One region of the Nocardioides sp. Z38_18 genome, then DNA from elsewhere that is predicted to be linked to it. Evidence: riboswitches for the same ligand, from Rfam matches in the RefSeq annotation. Region 1 holds a riboswitch; the other holds the start of a gene.

What was found. A riboswitch is a leader RNA that binds a small molecule or an ion and turns the genes downstream of it on or off. The one in region 1 is predicted to bind cyclic di-AMP.
Region 2: linked by a shared signal. The riboswitch ahead of AC4BGC_RS04110 (transglycosylase family protein) and the one ahead of AC4BGC_RS06970 (C40 family peptidase) in region 1 are both predicted to bind cyclic di-AMP.

The regions. Positions count from the first base shown of each region.
Region 1 is NZ_JBZAJE010000001.1:1,466,783-1,474,376, forward strand. Features, by position in the region: gene AC4BGC_RS06955 (Lrp/AsnC family transcriptional regulator) at 1-114, opposite strand, end outside; gene AC4BGC_RS06960 (DEDD exonuclease domain-containing protein) at 146-1,897, opposite strand; gene AC4BGC_RS06965 (hypothetical protein) at 2,032-2,238, shown strand; cyclic di-AMP (ydaO/yuaA leader) riboswitch at 2,366-2,519, shown strand; gene AC4BGC_RS06970 (C40 family peptidase) at 2,532-3,515, shown strand; gene AC4BGC_RS06975 (gluzincin family metallopeptidase) at 3,583-4,782, shown strand; gene AC4BGC_RS06980 (M48 family metallopeptidase) at 4,788-6,050, shown strand; gene AC4BGC_RS06985 (Flp family type IVb pilin) at 6,213-6,416, opposite strand; gene AC4BGC_RS06990 (Flp family type IVb pilin) at 6,714-6,914, opposite strand; gene AC4BGC_RS06995 (response regulator) at 7,136-7,594, opposite strand, start outside.
Region 2 is NZ_JBZAJE010000001.1:856,922-864,515, forward strand. Features, by position in the region: gene AC4BGC_RS04090 ((Fe-S)-binding protein) at 1-1,080, opposite strand, end outside; gene AC4BGC_RS04095 (dihydrofolate reductase family protein) at 1,209-1,781, opposite strand; gene AC4BGC_RS04100 (permease prefix domain 1-containing protein) at 1,865-2,857, opposite strand; gene AC4BGC_RS04105 (PadR family transcriptional regulator) at 2,863-3,186, opposite strand; gene AC4BGC_RS04110 (transglycosylase family protein) at 3,276-3,617, opposite strand; cyclic di-AMP (ydaO/yuaA leader) riboswitch at 3,622-3,769, opposite strand; gene rocD (ornithine--oxo-acid transaminase) at 3,982-5,226, shown strand; gene malQ (4-alpha-glucanotransferase) at 5,219-6,682, shown strand; gene AC4BGC_RS04125 (nuclease-related domain-containing protein) at 6,755-7,357, shown strand; gene AC4BGC_RS04130 (ABC transporter ATP-binding protein) at 7,403-7,594, shown strand, end outside.

The DNA of each region.
Region 1 (7,594 bases):
GATCTGGCCGGTGACGCTGTAGACCTCACTGACCCCGGCCAGTGCCGCGATGGCCTCCGCGACCTCGGGGATGCGGGCGACGTCGGCCTTCACGAAGACGATGGCGGTGATCATGGGCCCAAGGTATCCCGTCGGGGCTCACGGTTCAGGGCTGGTGGACCGTGGCGAGGCTGCGGCGCTCGTCGAAGGGCTCCAGCGAGGCACGTGAGGTCTCCACGGCGTCGTGCAGGGCCAGGTGGCGGGTGGCGCCGCGGACCGGGCAGGTCCACTCGCCCTCGACGTGCACCAGGCGTACGCCGGGCTGCTCGAGCCAGCGCAGGATCTGCTCGGACTCCTCCGCGCTCGCCGACGGGGTCGGCCCGGGGCCGCCGAGCACGGTCTCGGCAGACCCGCGCAGCTGCGTGACCCACTCGCCGGCATGGGCATCGGCCGGGATCACCCCGGCAGCGGCCAGCCTGCCGTGGCGCACGACGTGCACCGCCCACCGGTGGTCGTCCTCGCGGCGCGCGGCCACGAGCTCGGCGCACGAGGACAGGGAACCCAGGCGCTGGGTGCGTGCGGCCGCCCTGAGGAACGCGGAGAGCCGGTCGCGATGGACTCCGGCCTCCTCGAACCTCTCGTCCTCGGCGAGGCGGTTCATCCGCGCCGTGAGCGAGTCCACCACTTCGTCGGCGCGGTGCAGCAGGTTCTCGCGCACCCGGGTGACGAGGTCGGCGTAGTGGTCCATCGAGATGCTGCCGTCGCACGGGGACAGGCACCGGCCCATCTCCGCCAGCACGCAGGCGGAGCGCGTCGGGGTGATCGGCAGGCGGTCGCTGCACTGCCGGATCGGGAAGGCCTCGTGCAGCGCGGACAGGCACTTCTCCGCGACCCGGCGCGAGCTGAACGGACCGAGGTAGTCGGCGCCGTCCTCGGCGATCTTGCGGACCAGTGAGAGCCGGGGCCACGGCTCCACGGTCAGCTTGAGCCAGTGCACCTTCTCCGGGTGCCGGCTGCGGCGGTTGTAGCGGGGCTTGTGGGCGGCGATCAGGCGCAGCTCGCGCACGCGGGCCTCGAGCGGGGTGGCGCACTCGATCCCGGTCACCGACGCCGACAGGTTGACCATCTCGCCCATCCGCGAGCGGCTCTCCGAGGCGGTGAAGTAGGAGCGCACCCGGGTGCGGAGGTCTCGTGAGGTGCCCACGTAGAGCACCCGCTCCTGCTCGTCGCGGAACAGGTAGACGCCGGGGGAGTGCGGCAGGTGCTCGGCGAGGTGGCGCTTGCGGCGTACGGCGGGACTGACCCGCGAGGTGTAGGTGGAGAGCTCCTCGAGCGTGTGCACGCCCAGCCCGCCGAGGCGCTCCATCAAGCCGTGCAGCACGTCGACGGTCGCCCGGGCGTCGGAGAGGGCCCGGTGGTTGGGGGTGGTCGTGGACCCGAACGCCACCGCGAGCGAGCTCAGCTTGCAGTTGGGGGCGTCGTCACGGGTGATCACGCGGCGGGCGAGCCGCGCCGTGTCGAGGACCTCGAACCCCGGCCAGGGGTGCCCCTGAGCGGCGGCGAAGTGCTTGAGGAAGCCGATGTCGAAGGGCGCGTTGTGGGCCACGAGGACGCTGCCCTGGGCGAACTCGAGGAAGGCGGGCAACGCCGACTCGATCGGAGGGGAGGAAGCCACCATCGAGTTGGTGATGCCGGTGAGCACGGCGATGAAGGGCGGGATCTGCGTGTGCGGGTTGACCAGTGTCTGGAACTCGCCGAGGACCTCGCCGCCGCGCACCTTGACCGCGCCGATCTCGGTGATCATCGCCCCGCCTCGCACCGAGGCGCCGGTGGTCTCGAGGTCCACCACGCAGAAGGTGACATCACGCAGGGGGCGCCCCAGCTCGTCGAAGCTCATCTGTGCGGACCACTTGCTCACGTGGACGACGCTAGGCAGCCGCACCGACAAAAGCCGCCAGGCAGGGCCGTGGACGTGGCGAAAGCAACACTGTCGGTGGCAGGTGGTGGAGTCCGGGTATCACTTCCCCAGCACCACCCCCGAGGAGCCCACAGATGAGCGTTCACATCGACTGCGACACCTGCCTGGTGCGTGGCCTGTCCTGCCACGACTGCGTGGTGACGGTCCTGCTCGGGCCGCCTCCCGAGCTCAGCTTCGACAGCGAGGAGCAGGAGGCTCTGGGCGTTCTCGCCCAGTCAGGACTGGTGCCGCCGCTGCGGATGGTGACACCGATGTCGGGCCCCGAGGTGGAGTCCGCGTGAACATGAACACAGCCCCTTGCGCCCCTCGCCGAGTTGGCCACCGTGCGGTTTCGTGCTTAGTGTGTTGAACCTAGGGCCCTCGGACCAGCACACCGACCAGGTGAGCTCGGGGGCCGCGCCGAGTCTGAATCAGTCACTCCCGAGTGTCTGTGCCGGAGCCGGGGACCCACGTTACTTGGGGTGAATCCGGCCAACGCGTCACTGAGGTGTCGCGGAGGCTGGTAGGGCGTCTTTGGGCCCGAATCCGTCAGCTGACCTGGTAGGCGTACAGACAAAGAGGAGACCGACCGATCTTGCTCGACGGCCGGAAAAAAACCCATGCCCGAATTGCCGCGGCGGTCACGACCACGGCACTGACCACCCTCGGACTCGGCGTCGTCGCGCCAGCGCCTGCCGCAGCCGCTCCGAACGGCATCGAAGCCGTGCAGGCGAGGGTCGACCGACTCTCGGACCGCGCCGAGGCCGCCGAGAAGCGGCACGACGCCGCCAGGTCGACCCTGGTGAAGAAGCGCACGACGCTCGCGCGGGTCCGTGCCGACATCCGCCACCATCGCCAGGTGCTGGACAGCCTGCGCGCCCAGGTGGCCAGCACGGTCTCCAGCGATTCGGTGAGTGCCGCCGGCGCCTCGATCCCGGCCAAGGACCTCTCGCGCAGCGCCGACGTGCTGCTGTCCAACGTCACCTTGACCACCGAGGAGGCGGGAGCCAGCGCACAGGCCCTGGCCGACTCGAACATCAAGCTGGCGCAGCTCCACGAGCGCCGGGTGGCCGTGCGCGGCCAGGTCGACGCCCAGGCGGGCCGCGAGAAGGCGCTGCTGGAGCGCAAGCGGAGCGAGGACGCGCGGGTGGCGAACGCCAACGCGCACCTGAAGCGGCTGGAGGCGCAGGCCGAGGCTGCCCGGGTCAAGGCCGCGGCCGAGCGGCTCAAGCGTCTCGGCGGCCCGGTGCTGGCCTACGCGAAGTCGAAGATCGGCAACTCCTACGTCTACGGCGCTGCCGGGCCGTCGTCCTTCGACTGCTCCGGCCTGACCATGATGGCCTGGGCGCAGGCGGGTGTGAGCCTGCCGCACAGCTCCTCGGCGCAGTACAATTCGGGAACCCGTGTCTCCGAGAGCGAGCTGCAGCCAGGTGATCTCGTCTTCTACTACAGCCCGATCAGCCACGTCGGCATCTACATCGGCGACGGCCAGATCGTGAACGCGCTGAACCCCGGTTCCGGGGTCAAGATCTCCGGCCTGCACGACATGCCCTACGTCGGCGCGGTCCGCCCTGGCTGACCGACCCGCCCGCAGAGCCGCTCGCCCTTTCGGGGCGGGCGGCTTCCTGCTTGTTGCGGGGCTGCTCGTGGCCCTGCTCGCCGGGGTGCTGGCCGGGTGCGACCGCGAGGTCGACGTGGCGCCGCCCAAGGCGCCCCCCGGGGCCGAGGCCCGCGATCCCGGGACCGCCCAGGCGGCTCTGGACGCGCTCGTCGCAGCCGTGCGCGAGCAGGACCGGGCAGCCGCGGGGGCCGTGGCCGCGCCCGGCGCCCGGGAGCTCCTGGAGGGGATCCTCCAGAACTCGGTCGACCTCCGGATCGGTGAGCTGTCGATGCGCTACGTCGAGGAAGCGGCACCGCTCGACGGGAAGGAGCAGGCGCGCTTCGGCGAGGGCTCCTGGCGCGGCACCGTCCAGCTCGCCTATCGCTACGACGGCCTCGACGAGTCGACCGCCAACCACGAGACCAGCGTGGTGTTCGTCCCGCGCCCCGACGGCGCCGCGATCGCGTCGATGGGCGGGGAGAACGACCGGAGTCCGCTGTGGCTGGCGGAGCGGCTGAGCGTCGTACGCACGCCGCAGTCGTTGCTGGCCGTGGCCGGTGACTCGGCGGGGCGCTATCCCGCCCTGGTCACCACCGCGCTGCGCCAGGTCCGGCAGGTGCTCCCGCAGTGGCGTGGTCCGCTGCTGGTGGAGGTTCCCCGCAGCAGGGCCCAGCTGGACCGGGCGCTGTCGGCGGAGTCCGGCAAGTACGACAACATCGCCGCCGTGACCACCACGGCCGACGGCTCGCTGCGTCCCGGAGCGCCGGTGCGGGTCTTCGTGAACCCGGGCGTCTTCGAGAAGCTGCAGGACCGGGGCGCACAGGTGGTGATGACCCACGAGGCCACCCACGTCGCGACCGACGCCACGTTCACCTCGATGCCCACCTGGCTCCTGGAGGGCTTCGCCGACTACGTCGCGCTCGAAGGTGTGGGCGTGCCGGTGGACGTGGCCGCCGGCCAGATCCTGGCCAAGGTCCGCAAGGAGGGGGCGCCTCGTGACCTGCCCAGCACCGAGGACCTCGACCCCACGGCGGCGGGACTCGGCGCCACCTACGAGGAGGCCTGGCTGGCCTGCCGCTTCCTGGCGCGCGAGTACGGCGCGGACCGCCTGCTCGCCTTCTACGAGGCGGTCGGCTCCGGCGCCTCGACGCAGGAGGCGTTCCGCACCCGGGTCGGCACCACGCAGCGAGAGTTCGTGATGCGCTGGCGCAGTGACCTGGTCCGCCTTGCCGGGGTGGCAGGCTGAGCGACGTGCCCCCCGGACAGCGACCCAGCGTGCGGCTGTGCCTGGGCCTCATCGGTGGATCAGTGCTGGTCCTGGTCGTGCTGGGCGTGCTGTTCGTCCCGTGGTCGTGGCTCCCGGGTGGCGAGCTGGTCGAGGTGCGGGGGAGCGAGGTGTTCTCCGCGGCGCACCTGCGCCGGGCCGAGGCCTACGCCACCGCGCAGCGTCACCTCAGCTGGGCAGCGCTGGCGGTGCAGCTCGTGCTGGCCCTGGTCCTGGGGCTGACCCCCCTGGGCGCGCGGCTGACGCGGCGCCTGCCGCGACCGTGGTGGCTGCGCGTCGCGCTGGCCACCTTCGTCCTGGTGCTGGTGGGCGAGGTGGCCGTGTCGCCGTTCTCGGTCGCCATCCGGCGCAACGCGCTCGAGGAGGGTCTCACCCGCCAGTCGCTGGCGGGCTGGCTTCGCGACCAGGGCACCTCGCTCCTGGTCGACTGGGTGCTCGCCGCCGTGGTGGTGCTGCTCGTCGTCGGCACCGCGAGACGCTCACCGCGGCACTGGCCCGCCTGGACCGCCCTGGCCGGTGCGGTGCTCACGGTGTTCGGCTCCTGGGTGTACCCGGTGGTGGTGGAGCCGCTGTTCAACAACTTCACCTCGCTGCCCGACGGCAAGCTGCGCTCCGAGGTGATGGCGCTGGCGCGCAAGGAGAAGGTGCCGGTCTCCGACGTGCTCGTGGCAGACGCGTCCCGGCGTACGACGACCCTGAACGCCTATGTCTCGGGTCTGGGGAACACCAAGCGCGTCGTGCTCTACGACAACCTGGTCGACGACGTCCCCCGGCGCGAGGCACTCTCGGTCGTGGCCCACGAGCTCGGCCACGCCCGCAACCACGACGTGCTCCTCGGCACGAGCCTGGGCGCCACCGGCGTGGTCGCGGCCAGCGGACTTCTCGGCCTGCTGCTCGGCCGTCGGCGCCTCCTCGCACGGGCCGGCGTCGAGGGAGCCGGCCAGCCGGAGGTGGCCGCGCTGCTGCTGGCGCTGGTCGCGGTCGGGTCGCTGCTGGTGAGCCCGGTCGAGAACACGATCAGCAGGGCGATGGAGGCGCGTGCGGATCGTGCCGCCCTGGAGGCGACAGGCGACGAGGCCGGGTTCGAGCAGATGCAGCTGCGGCTGGCCCGTCGCTCCCTGAGCGACGACGACCCACCGAAGCTGAGCCAGTTCTGGTTCGGCAGCCACCCGACCACCCTGCAGCGCCTGGGACTGGCCCGGGCACTGGAGCGGCAGAGGACGGGATGACCCGGCCCGTCACCCGGGGGTGACGGGCCAGGCTTCCCGCTCGCGGCTACCACCCCCGGTGCCGCGGACGTGCTGCTCAGACACGCCCGCCGGGGAGCCGCGGCGTGCCTGCACTGGTTCAGCGCAGGAGGTTCAGGTGGTTGGATCCGTGCCCGAGGCGGATCAGCAGGCGGTACCGGAAGTGGTGCCGCTGTTCTTGAAGCTCTTGCAGGTGCCCTGGAAGGCCGTCTTGATCACGCCGCCGAAGGCGAAGACGATGACCACGACGAGCGCGGCGATGCCGGCGACCAGCAGGCCGTACTCGACGGCGGAGGCGCCGTCCTGGCCGCGGCGCCGGGACTGGATGCTTCGAATGAGGTCGAGCATGGGTTTCTTCTCTCTTAGCGGGGGACCCCGGGGGCGCCCGGCCCGCCACACCAGTGGCGGACCGGGCGCTCGGGTGCTGCTGGTTCCACCACCCCCCGGTGCGCGGGCGTGATGCCGGCCCGCAGCGGAACCATCTGCACGGCTGCGCTCGTGGCGCAGACTTCTTCGACAAGCTGGGGGAGGCGGGTCGTGCGGCTCCCTCCCGAATGCCGCACGGCTCGTCTCCCGGTCTCGGGCGCGGCGCCCGGTGGAGTCAGCTGCCCTCCACCGGGCCCGGCGCCTGTTCCTGGGGCAGGGTCAGCAGGCCTGCGCGGAGCCGCTGCCGCTTCCCTTGACGGTCTTGCAGGTGCTCTCGAAGGCGCCCTTGATGACGCCGCCGAAGGCGAAGACGATGACCACGACGAGCGCGGCGATGCCGGCGACCAGCAGGCCGTACTCGACGGCGGAGGCACCGTCCTCGTTGCGGCGGCCGGTGATGGTGCGGATGAACTCGAGCATGAGTGTGTTCCCCTCTGGAACTAGGTGGATTTTCGGTCGGGCCGACCCACATGGCCCGGCGTACAGAAAGTATGGCAAAAACGGACAGATCATGACATTGGTCGTCCGGTTTGAACCTTCTGGCCTACTTGGCACTAGCGGACTAGTCCGTTTGGGTCATGCCGCCCGGAACCGCTTGACACCGCGGCCGGTTTGACTGCCGCGGAGCAGTTGAAAAGGGCTCAGCCGGGGGGTGTGGCGGCGCTGATCAGCCCGAGGCGCATCGCCGTGACCAGGGCCTGGGCGCGGTTGGCGGCGCCGAGCTTCTCGTAGATCCGGCCGATGTGGCTCTTGGCCGTGGACTCGCTGAGGAAGAGCCGTCCGGCGATCGCGGTGACGCCGAGGCCGTCGGCGAGCAGCTCGAGGACCTGGCGCTCCCGGTCGGAGAGCCGGGGGGCCCCCGAGCTCATCCGCCTGATCATCGCCTCGCCGAGGCCGGTGCAGGAGAAGGTGAGAGGGGAGACGATCGCCTGGCGTGCGGCACTGATCACCGTCGAGGTCGGGGCGTCCTTGCCCACGAACGCGGACGCTCCGGCGTCCATCGCCGCGAACAGCTGCTCGTCGCCGGCGTACATGGTGAGCACGACCAGTCCGATCTGGCGGCTCTCCTTGCGCAGCGTCCGGACCACGTCGAGACCGGA
Region 2 (7,594 bases), 610 kb from region 1:
GATCGACCGGAGCACCTCCCGCGGCTCCTTCCAGATGCCCTTGCGCTTGTTGAGCCGACAGGGGTCGTGGTAGGTGATCGCCCGCTCGATCGGCACCGACGGCGTCAACCTGCCCTCCCGGATCAGCTCCGCGAACAGCTCCACGACGAGCACGACCTCGATGTCGAAGTCGGCCCCGAAGTACTTCGGGTAGTCCTCGGTGAACGAGATGTAGTCGTGCGGGTCGAGCACGAGCACCCGCCGGGTGCCGGTGGCGTGCCAGTTGTCCAGGTTGTGCTGGGCGAACCGCTTCGCCTGGTCGACGTACCCCATCTCGGCGGCGGGGCCGCCGCAGCACCACTGCTCGCCCATCAGCCCGAACTCGTACCCCGCCTGCTGCAGGATCTGGGCGACCGCGCGTGGCACCGAGGTGCGGTAGAAGGCCGCCTCGCAGTCCACGAACAGCACCGTCTCGCCACCGATCGGGAGGGCGAGGCCCTCGGACCAGTCCCGGACGTGCTCCTGGCTGACCGGGGTCTCGCCCAGACTCGACACACCCAGCACGGGTTCGTGGGTGAGCTCGTCGGTGCGTGCGTTCCACGACTTCCACCCCGGCTGGTGCACGCCGCTCTCCACGGCGAACGCGCGCACGGCCTTGACCACGTCGACCGTGCGGGTGCGGAAGCGGTAGAAGTCGCCGGTGAACAAGGTGTTGGGGCAGCGCAGCTCGCAGGCACCGCACTGGGTGCAGTTCACGTAGTCGGAGGCGACCTCCTCGATGGTCATCTCGCCCTTGTCCATCGCCACGACGTTGGCGTGGAAGGCGGTGGGGGTCCACGACTCGTTGCGGGTCACCTGAGTGACCGGGCAGACCTCGCGGCAGAACTTGTGGCCCGAGGAGAAGCAGTTGTAGGACGCGTTGCGCCACTGCTCGGTGAACTCCTCGGTGGGGGTTGGCTCGAGGGGGAGGAGGTGCTCGCGGGCGATCTCCTCCGGGATCACCTCGAGCTCGGCGGGGTTGTCGCGCATTCCGGGGGTGAAGGGCGCGGCGAGCGGGTCAGGAACAGGATCCGACGGACCGTGCCGGTCGAGCTGCGTCATGCGAGCCTCCTGCGGACTGTGTGATGTGGGTCACAGTCATGGCAAGATAAGACCGTAGAGAGCCCGGCACAAGGGAGCGCACGCGGGAGCGGGGCAGCAGTCAGCCGGCGTTCAGCCGGGGGTCACGTTCACCTGACGACGTCGTAGACCAGCTTCTGGATGCCGTTGCGGTAGGACTCGCTCTCGGCCAGCGACAGCAGCTGCTTGTCCTTGTCGGCGGTGCTGAACAGCCGCTTCCCGGCGCCGAGCAGGACCGGGAAGACCAGCAGGTGGTAGCGGTCGACCAGGCCGGCGTCGGCCAGGCTGGCGCCGAGCTTCGCGCTGCCGTGGATGCTGATCGGGCCGCCGTCGGTCTCCTTGACCGCGGCGACGTCGTCGGTCGAGCGCAGGATGGTGGTCTCGCCCCAGTTGGTGACCAGGTCCTCCTCGCGCAGGGTGGTGGACACGACGTACTTCGGCATCGCGTTGTACTGCGGGAAGTAGTCCAGCGAGGGCCACACCGGCGCGAACGCCTCGTAGCTGACCCGGCCCATCATCATCGCCGCGGCCTCGTCCTGCTCGCGGCCCTTGATCTCGTAGGCCTCGTCCACGTGCTCGATGTCGCGGAAGGTCCAGCCGGTGTTGCGGTAGCCCTCCTCGCCTCCGGGCGCCTCCATCACGCCGTCGAGGGAGATGAAGGCGGTGACGAAGATCTGGCGCACGATTTCCTCCTGAGCGGTGTCTGATGCCTGACTACACGACGAAGCGCGAGTCGTCGACAGTCAGACCGGCAGAAGTCGCGGAACTAAGCGGCGACGCTCAGCTCCCTTCGCGTCTTGATCCAGCCGTCGATGCTGTCCCACACCCAGATCCCGAGGGCCCCGACCACGACTCCGGCATTGACCAGGCCGGGGTCGAACTCGGGCCAGCTGCTCTGGACCTCGGCGACCATCGCCGGGTTCAGCAGCCGGTCGGTGGCCGCGAGGTAGACGAACGGGGCCGCGAAGACGGCGCCCAGCACGACGTTGACGGTCGCGAGCGCCGGGGACCAGCCGGAGAGGCGGTACTTCAGGACCTCGAAGACGGCCTCGGCAGCGAGGAGCACGAAGATCAACGGGAGCCAGAAGGTCCACAGGTCGGGATCGAGCACGGGGATGTCGTCGCCGATGTGCGACCCGAAGTGCTGCCAGACCAGTGCGGCTCCGAGGAGCCCGATCCACACCAGGGTGGAGACCAGCTCACCCAACGAGCCGTGCGCTCCGCGGGGGAGCTCGGGCAGCTGCTCGGGCTCCCAGTCGACCTTCATCGTGTCGCGCAGGTCGTCGGTCGAGATGCCTCGTTCGGTGAGCACGAAGGCCAGGGTGACCCAGAAGAAGACGTGCAGGGCGACAGTGAGGGACACCCAGACGGTTTCGCCGATGACCCCGCCGATGGAGCTGCCGTCGATGGTCGCGATGACCGCGATGACGACCGCCACGACGGGGACGATCGAGGAGAGCAGTGGCTTGAGCACCCGTACGTAGGCCGGGTAGAGCTCCGGCCCGATCAGGTACAGCCGCCTCCCGGTGTAGCCGGCCGTCAGCCGGTCAGGGTCGCCGAGCTCCTCGAGTGCGGCGTACTCCGCCCGGCTCGCCGGCAGTCCCGAGGTGAGCTGCAGCGACTCCACCCGGTCGGTGATGCTCGCGCGCAGCTCCTCGGCCACGTCGGCGCGCTGGTCCTCGGGCAGGGTGCGGGTGACGGCGTGGACGTACCTCTCGGTGAGGTCGGAACGCCCGGGGGACTGGTCCTGGGTCTGCATCTGGGTCACCTCAGCTTCTCGATCGATGTGTGCAGGGCCTGCCACTCGTCGAGTAGGTCCTGCAGCAGGGCCTCTCCCTCCGCGCTGACCCGGTAGAACTTGCGCGGCCGCGACTCCTCGGTGTTCCACTCACTGGTGAGCAGTCCCTGCTTCTCGAGGCGTCGCAGCAGCGGGTACAGCGTGTTCCCGTCCACCCCGAACCCCGCCTCGGCGAGGGACTCCAGCAGGGCATAGCCGTACGTCGGACGCCGCAGCGTCGCGAGTGCGGCCATCACCACGGTGCCGCGGCGCAGCTCCTGCAGGTGTGCGGCGAGGACGTCGTCTGGCATGTGCTGAACATTAGTGTGTCTCACACACCATTGTCCAGAGCGCTACACCAGACGACGTACTGACGATCGATCGAGCCGGTCCCGCCGGCTCAGCGCACCCCGATGCGCTTGGAGCAGGACGGCCAGGCGCGCCAGCCCTGGTTGTTCTTGATCCGCTTGGCGACGCGGACCTGCTGGCGCTTGGTGGCCTTGTGGGCGTTGGAGGCGTACTTCTTGCCGCCGTGCCCGCGCCAGGTGCGCGGGCTGATCTGGAGCCCGCCGTAGTAGCCGTTGCCGGTGTTGACGTGCCAGCGGCCGCCGGACTCGCACTTGGCCAGCCGGGTCCAGGTCTTCATCGTGGCGGCCTCGGCCGGCGCGACCAGGCTTCCCCCGATGAGGATGGCGGTGGTGAACGCGACCAGGAGGGTCGCTGAGAGCGTGCGCATGCGCATGGGTGGTTCCTCCGTGCGCCTGCGAGGTTAGCTGTCGGGTTCGGGCTGAAGGTGCCCGGCCAAAGGTGATGGCTTCACCCCAGAGGGTCGTGTCTCCACGACCCGGGAAAGTGGGTTCCCCGCTCTTGTCCGCTGATTGGTAGAGGGCCCTCCGCGCGGACAGGACTCGGCGACGACGGGGGCGTCCCGGTCCTCCGGGACGCGTCACCTTAGGCGCAGCCTCCTGAGGCGGGCAAGCCCACGGGGCGATCGGCGTTTCGGCAGTCTCCGAGCCACCCGTACAGTTCGAAGCGACCAAGAAGACTGTGCGAAGCGACCAGAAAGTCAGCCGCCGCCCGGGTGCGGCGCGACGCGAAGGGACCCGATGACGAACCTCAGCCGTGGGAAGACCGCACCAGCACCGCAGACCGAGGAGCACCTGCACCTCGCAGACCGCTTCGTCGCGCACAACTACTACCCCCTCCAGGTCGTGCTGGCCGAGGCGGAGGGTTCCTGGGTGACCGATGTCGACGGGCGCCGCTACCTCGACTGCCTGGCCGGTTACTCCGCGCTGAACTTCGGCCACCGCCACCCCGGCCTGATCCAGGCGGCGCGTGACCAGCTCGACCGGGTGACCCTGACCAGCCGGGCCTTCCACAACGACCAGCTCGGGCCGTTCTGCCGCGACCTCGCCGCTCTGGCCGGAATGGACCGGGTGCTGCCGATGAACACCGGCGCCGAGGCCGTGGAGACCGCGATCAAGGTCGCGCGCAAGTGGGGCTACGACCTCAAGGGGCTGCCCGCGAACCAGGCCAACATCGTCGTCGCCGGCGACAACTTCCACGGGCGCACCACCACGATCGTCAGCTTCTCCACCGACCCGCTGGCGCGGGAGGGCTTCGGCCCGTTCACCCCTGGCTTCCGGGTCGTCCCGTACGGCGACGCCGCCGCGATGCGCGACGCGATCGACGCCGAGACGGTCGCCGTGCTGATCGAGCCGATCCAGGGTGAGGCGGGCGTGATCATCCCCCCGGCCGGTTACCTGCAGGCCGTCCGGGACATGTGCACCGAGCTCGACGTGCTCTTCATCGCCGACGAGATCCAGTCCGGTCTCGGCCGCACCGGCACCACCTTCGCCTGCGAGGTCGAGGGCGTGGTCCCGGACATGTACGTGCTCGGCAAGGCTCTCGGCGGCGGGATCATTCCCGTCTCTGCGGTCGTCTCCTCCGACGAGGTCCTCGGTGTGCTCCACCCCGGCAACCACGGGTCCACCTTCGGCGGCAACCCGCTGGGAGCCGCCGTCGGCCACGCCGTGGTCAAGCTGCTCGAGACCGGCGAGATCCAGGAGCGCGTGCGCGAGCTGGCGGTGGTCCTCGAGACGGGCCTGGAGAAGCTGGTCGGCGACGGGATCGTCGCGGTGCGCACCCGGGGCCTGTGGGCCGGGGTCGACATCGAGCCCGGGCTGATGAGCGGCCGGGAGACCTCCGAGCGAATGCTGGCCAAGGGCGTGCTCGTCAAGGACACCCACGGGTCGACGATCCGGCTGGCGCCGCCGCTGACGATCGAGACCGAAGAGCTCGAGTGGATGATCGACCAGCTGCGCGATGTGGTGACCGAGGCCCATGGCTGACCTCCTCGACCCTGCTCTCAACGGGGGTCTCGCTCGGGGTCCGCTCGGGGTACGCCGGGCCGGAGTGCTGCTCCACATCACCTCGCTGACCTCGGGTGACCTCGGGCCGCAGGCCTACCGGTTCGTGGACTTCCTCGCCGCCGCAGGCTGCACGGTCTGGCAGGTGCTCCCGCTCGTGCCGACGCACCAGGGGGACGGCTCGCCGTACAACGCGATCTCGGCGATGGCCGGCAACCCCGACCTGCTCAGCCCCGAGCTGCGCGAGGAGCGCGGCCTGGTCTCGCCGGGCTCGATGACCGCCGAGCAGCGCCTGGCGTGCGCGCGATGGTGCGAGCAGAACGCCTCCTGGCTGGAGCCGTTCGTGCAGTTCACGGTGCTGCGCCAGGCGCTCGGTGGCATCCCGTGGACGACGTGGGAGCCGGGACTGCGCGACCGGGACCCCGTGCGGGTGGCCCAGGTGCTGGAGTCGCGGGCCTCCGACGTGGAGCGGCTGCGCTTCGAGCAGTGGGTCTTCGCGATCCAGTGGGCCGAGCTGCACGCCTACGCAGCCTCCAAGGGGGTGCTGCTGTTCGGTGACCTGCCGATCTTCGTCTCCCACGACAGCGCCGACGTCTGGGCCCATCGCGAGCTGTTCCTGCTCGACGAGGAGGGCAACCCGACGACGGTGACCGGCGTGCCGCCGGACTACTTCGCGGCGGACGGGCAGCGGTGGAACAACCCGCACTACGACTGGGCGGCGATGGCCGCGGACGGGTTCGCCTGGTGGCGGCAGCGGATCGCCCGCCAGCGGGAGCTCTTCGACCTGGTCCGGATCGACCACTTCCGCGGCTTCGAGGCCGCCTGGCACGTACCGGCCGAGGCGGAGACCGCCAAGGACGGCCACTGGGTCAAGGGTCCTGCCCGGGAGGTGCTCGCCGCGTTGGTGGAGGCCGCCGGTCCCGGCACCCTGGTCGCCGAGGACCTCGGCGTGATCACCGACGAGGTGAACGAGCTGCGGCTGGAGTTCGGGCTGCCAGGGATGAAGGTGCTCCAGTTCGCCTTCGACGGGGAGAGTGACAACCCCTACCTGCCGCACCTGCACGGTGAGGAGAGCGTCGTCTACACCGGCACCCACGACAACGACACGACGCTCGGGTGGTGGAGCGCGCTCGACGAGCCGACCCGTAGACGGGTGCTGGAGTCGGTGCAGGCCCAGGTGCCGGGGGATGAGGAGATGCCGTGGGCGCTGATCCGGCTGGCGCTGTCCTCCACGGCCCGGCTCGCGGTGGTGCCGGCCCAGGACCTGCTCGAGCTCGGCGCGGAGGCACGGATGAACACCCCGGGGACCGACGAGGGCAACTGGGCCTGGCGCGCCCCCAGGGGTGCGTTCAGCGATGCGATCGCCCAGCGGATGCGGGCGCTCGTGGTCGCGTCGGGACGGTTGCCAGCCGAAGCCGAGCAGCAGCTCACCGGATGAACCGCCTGAATATCTAACAAATCGGATGTTTCACCCATATCCTGATGCCCTATCAGGACAGGGGGGACGTCGATGCCGGTGCGCGTTGCGGTGTCCCGCGACAACGCGGGTCCCGAGGAGACCCTTCCCGAGGCCCTGACCCGGCTGTCGCATCGGTGGCACGTCTTCGCCGACGTCCCCCGGCCCGGACGCGGCAAGGAGAACATCGACCGGGTGCTGGTCGGTCCCCAGGGAGTCTTCGTGGTGGACACCCTGGAGGTCTTCGGCGAGGTGGGTGTCCGCGGGGGGATGGTGCTCAAGAACGGTCGCCGGCACCCCCGGGCCACCGCGAACGCCGTGCGGTCGGCGAAGGCGGTACGCGCGCTGGTGCCCTCGCTGGATGCGGGCCCGAGCAGCGGCAGGAACAGCGTGGTCGTGCCGGTGGTGTGCGTCACCGGTTCGCTGGCGTTCGCGGCCCGCGCCGGGACGGTGCTGGTCTGCTCGCCCGGGCACCTGGTGGAGGAGATCACCTCCGGCCCCGAGGTCCTGTCCGCGCAAGTGGTGCACCGGACCGCGTCGCTGCTCGGGCCGATGCCGCTGCCGCTGGTGGCCCTGCAACCCTCCCGGTGCGGGCACGACAAGTGCGCCCATGACATCTGTCAGTACTCAGCGGGCGGATCCTCGCCGGACCGGTGACATCACGCACTACTGGCCGTGCGCTGGATCGCTGATGCTGGAGGCATGAGCGAGCACACCATCACGGTCAGCGGCCTGCGGCGCCGCTACGGCACCGGCGACGATGCCTTCGAGGCGGTCCGCGGGATCGACCTGAACATCGGCCGCGGCACGATCCATGCCCTGCTCGGCGTCAACGGCGCCGGCAAGACCTCCACCCTGGAGGTGATCGAAGGGCTCGCCTCGCCCACCGCGGGG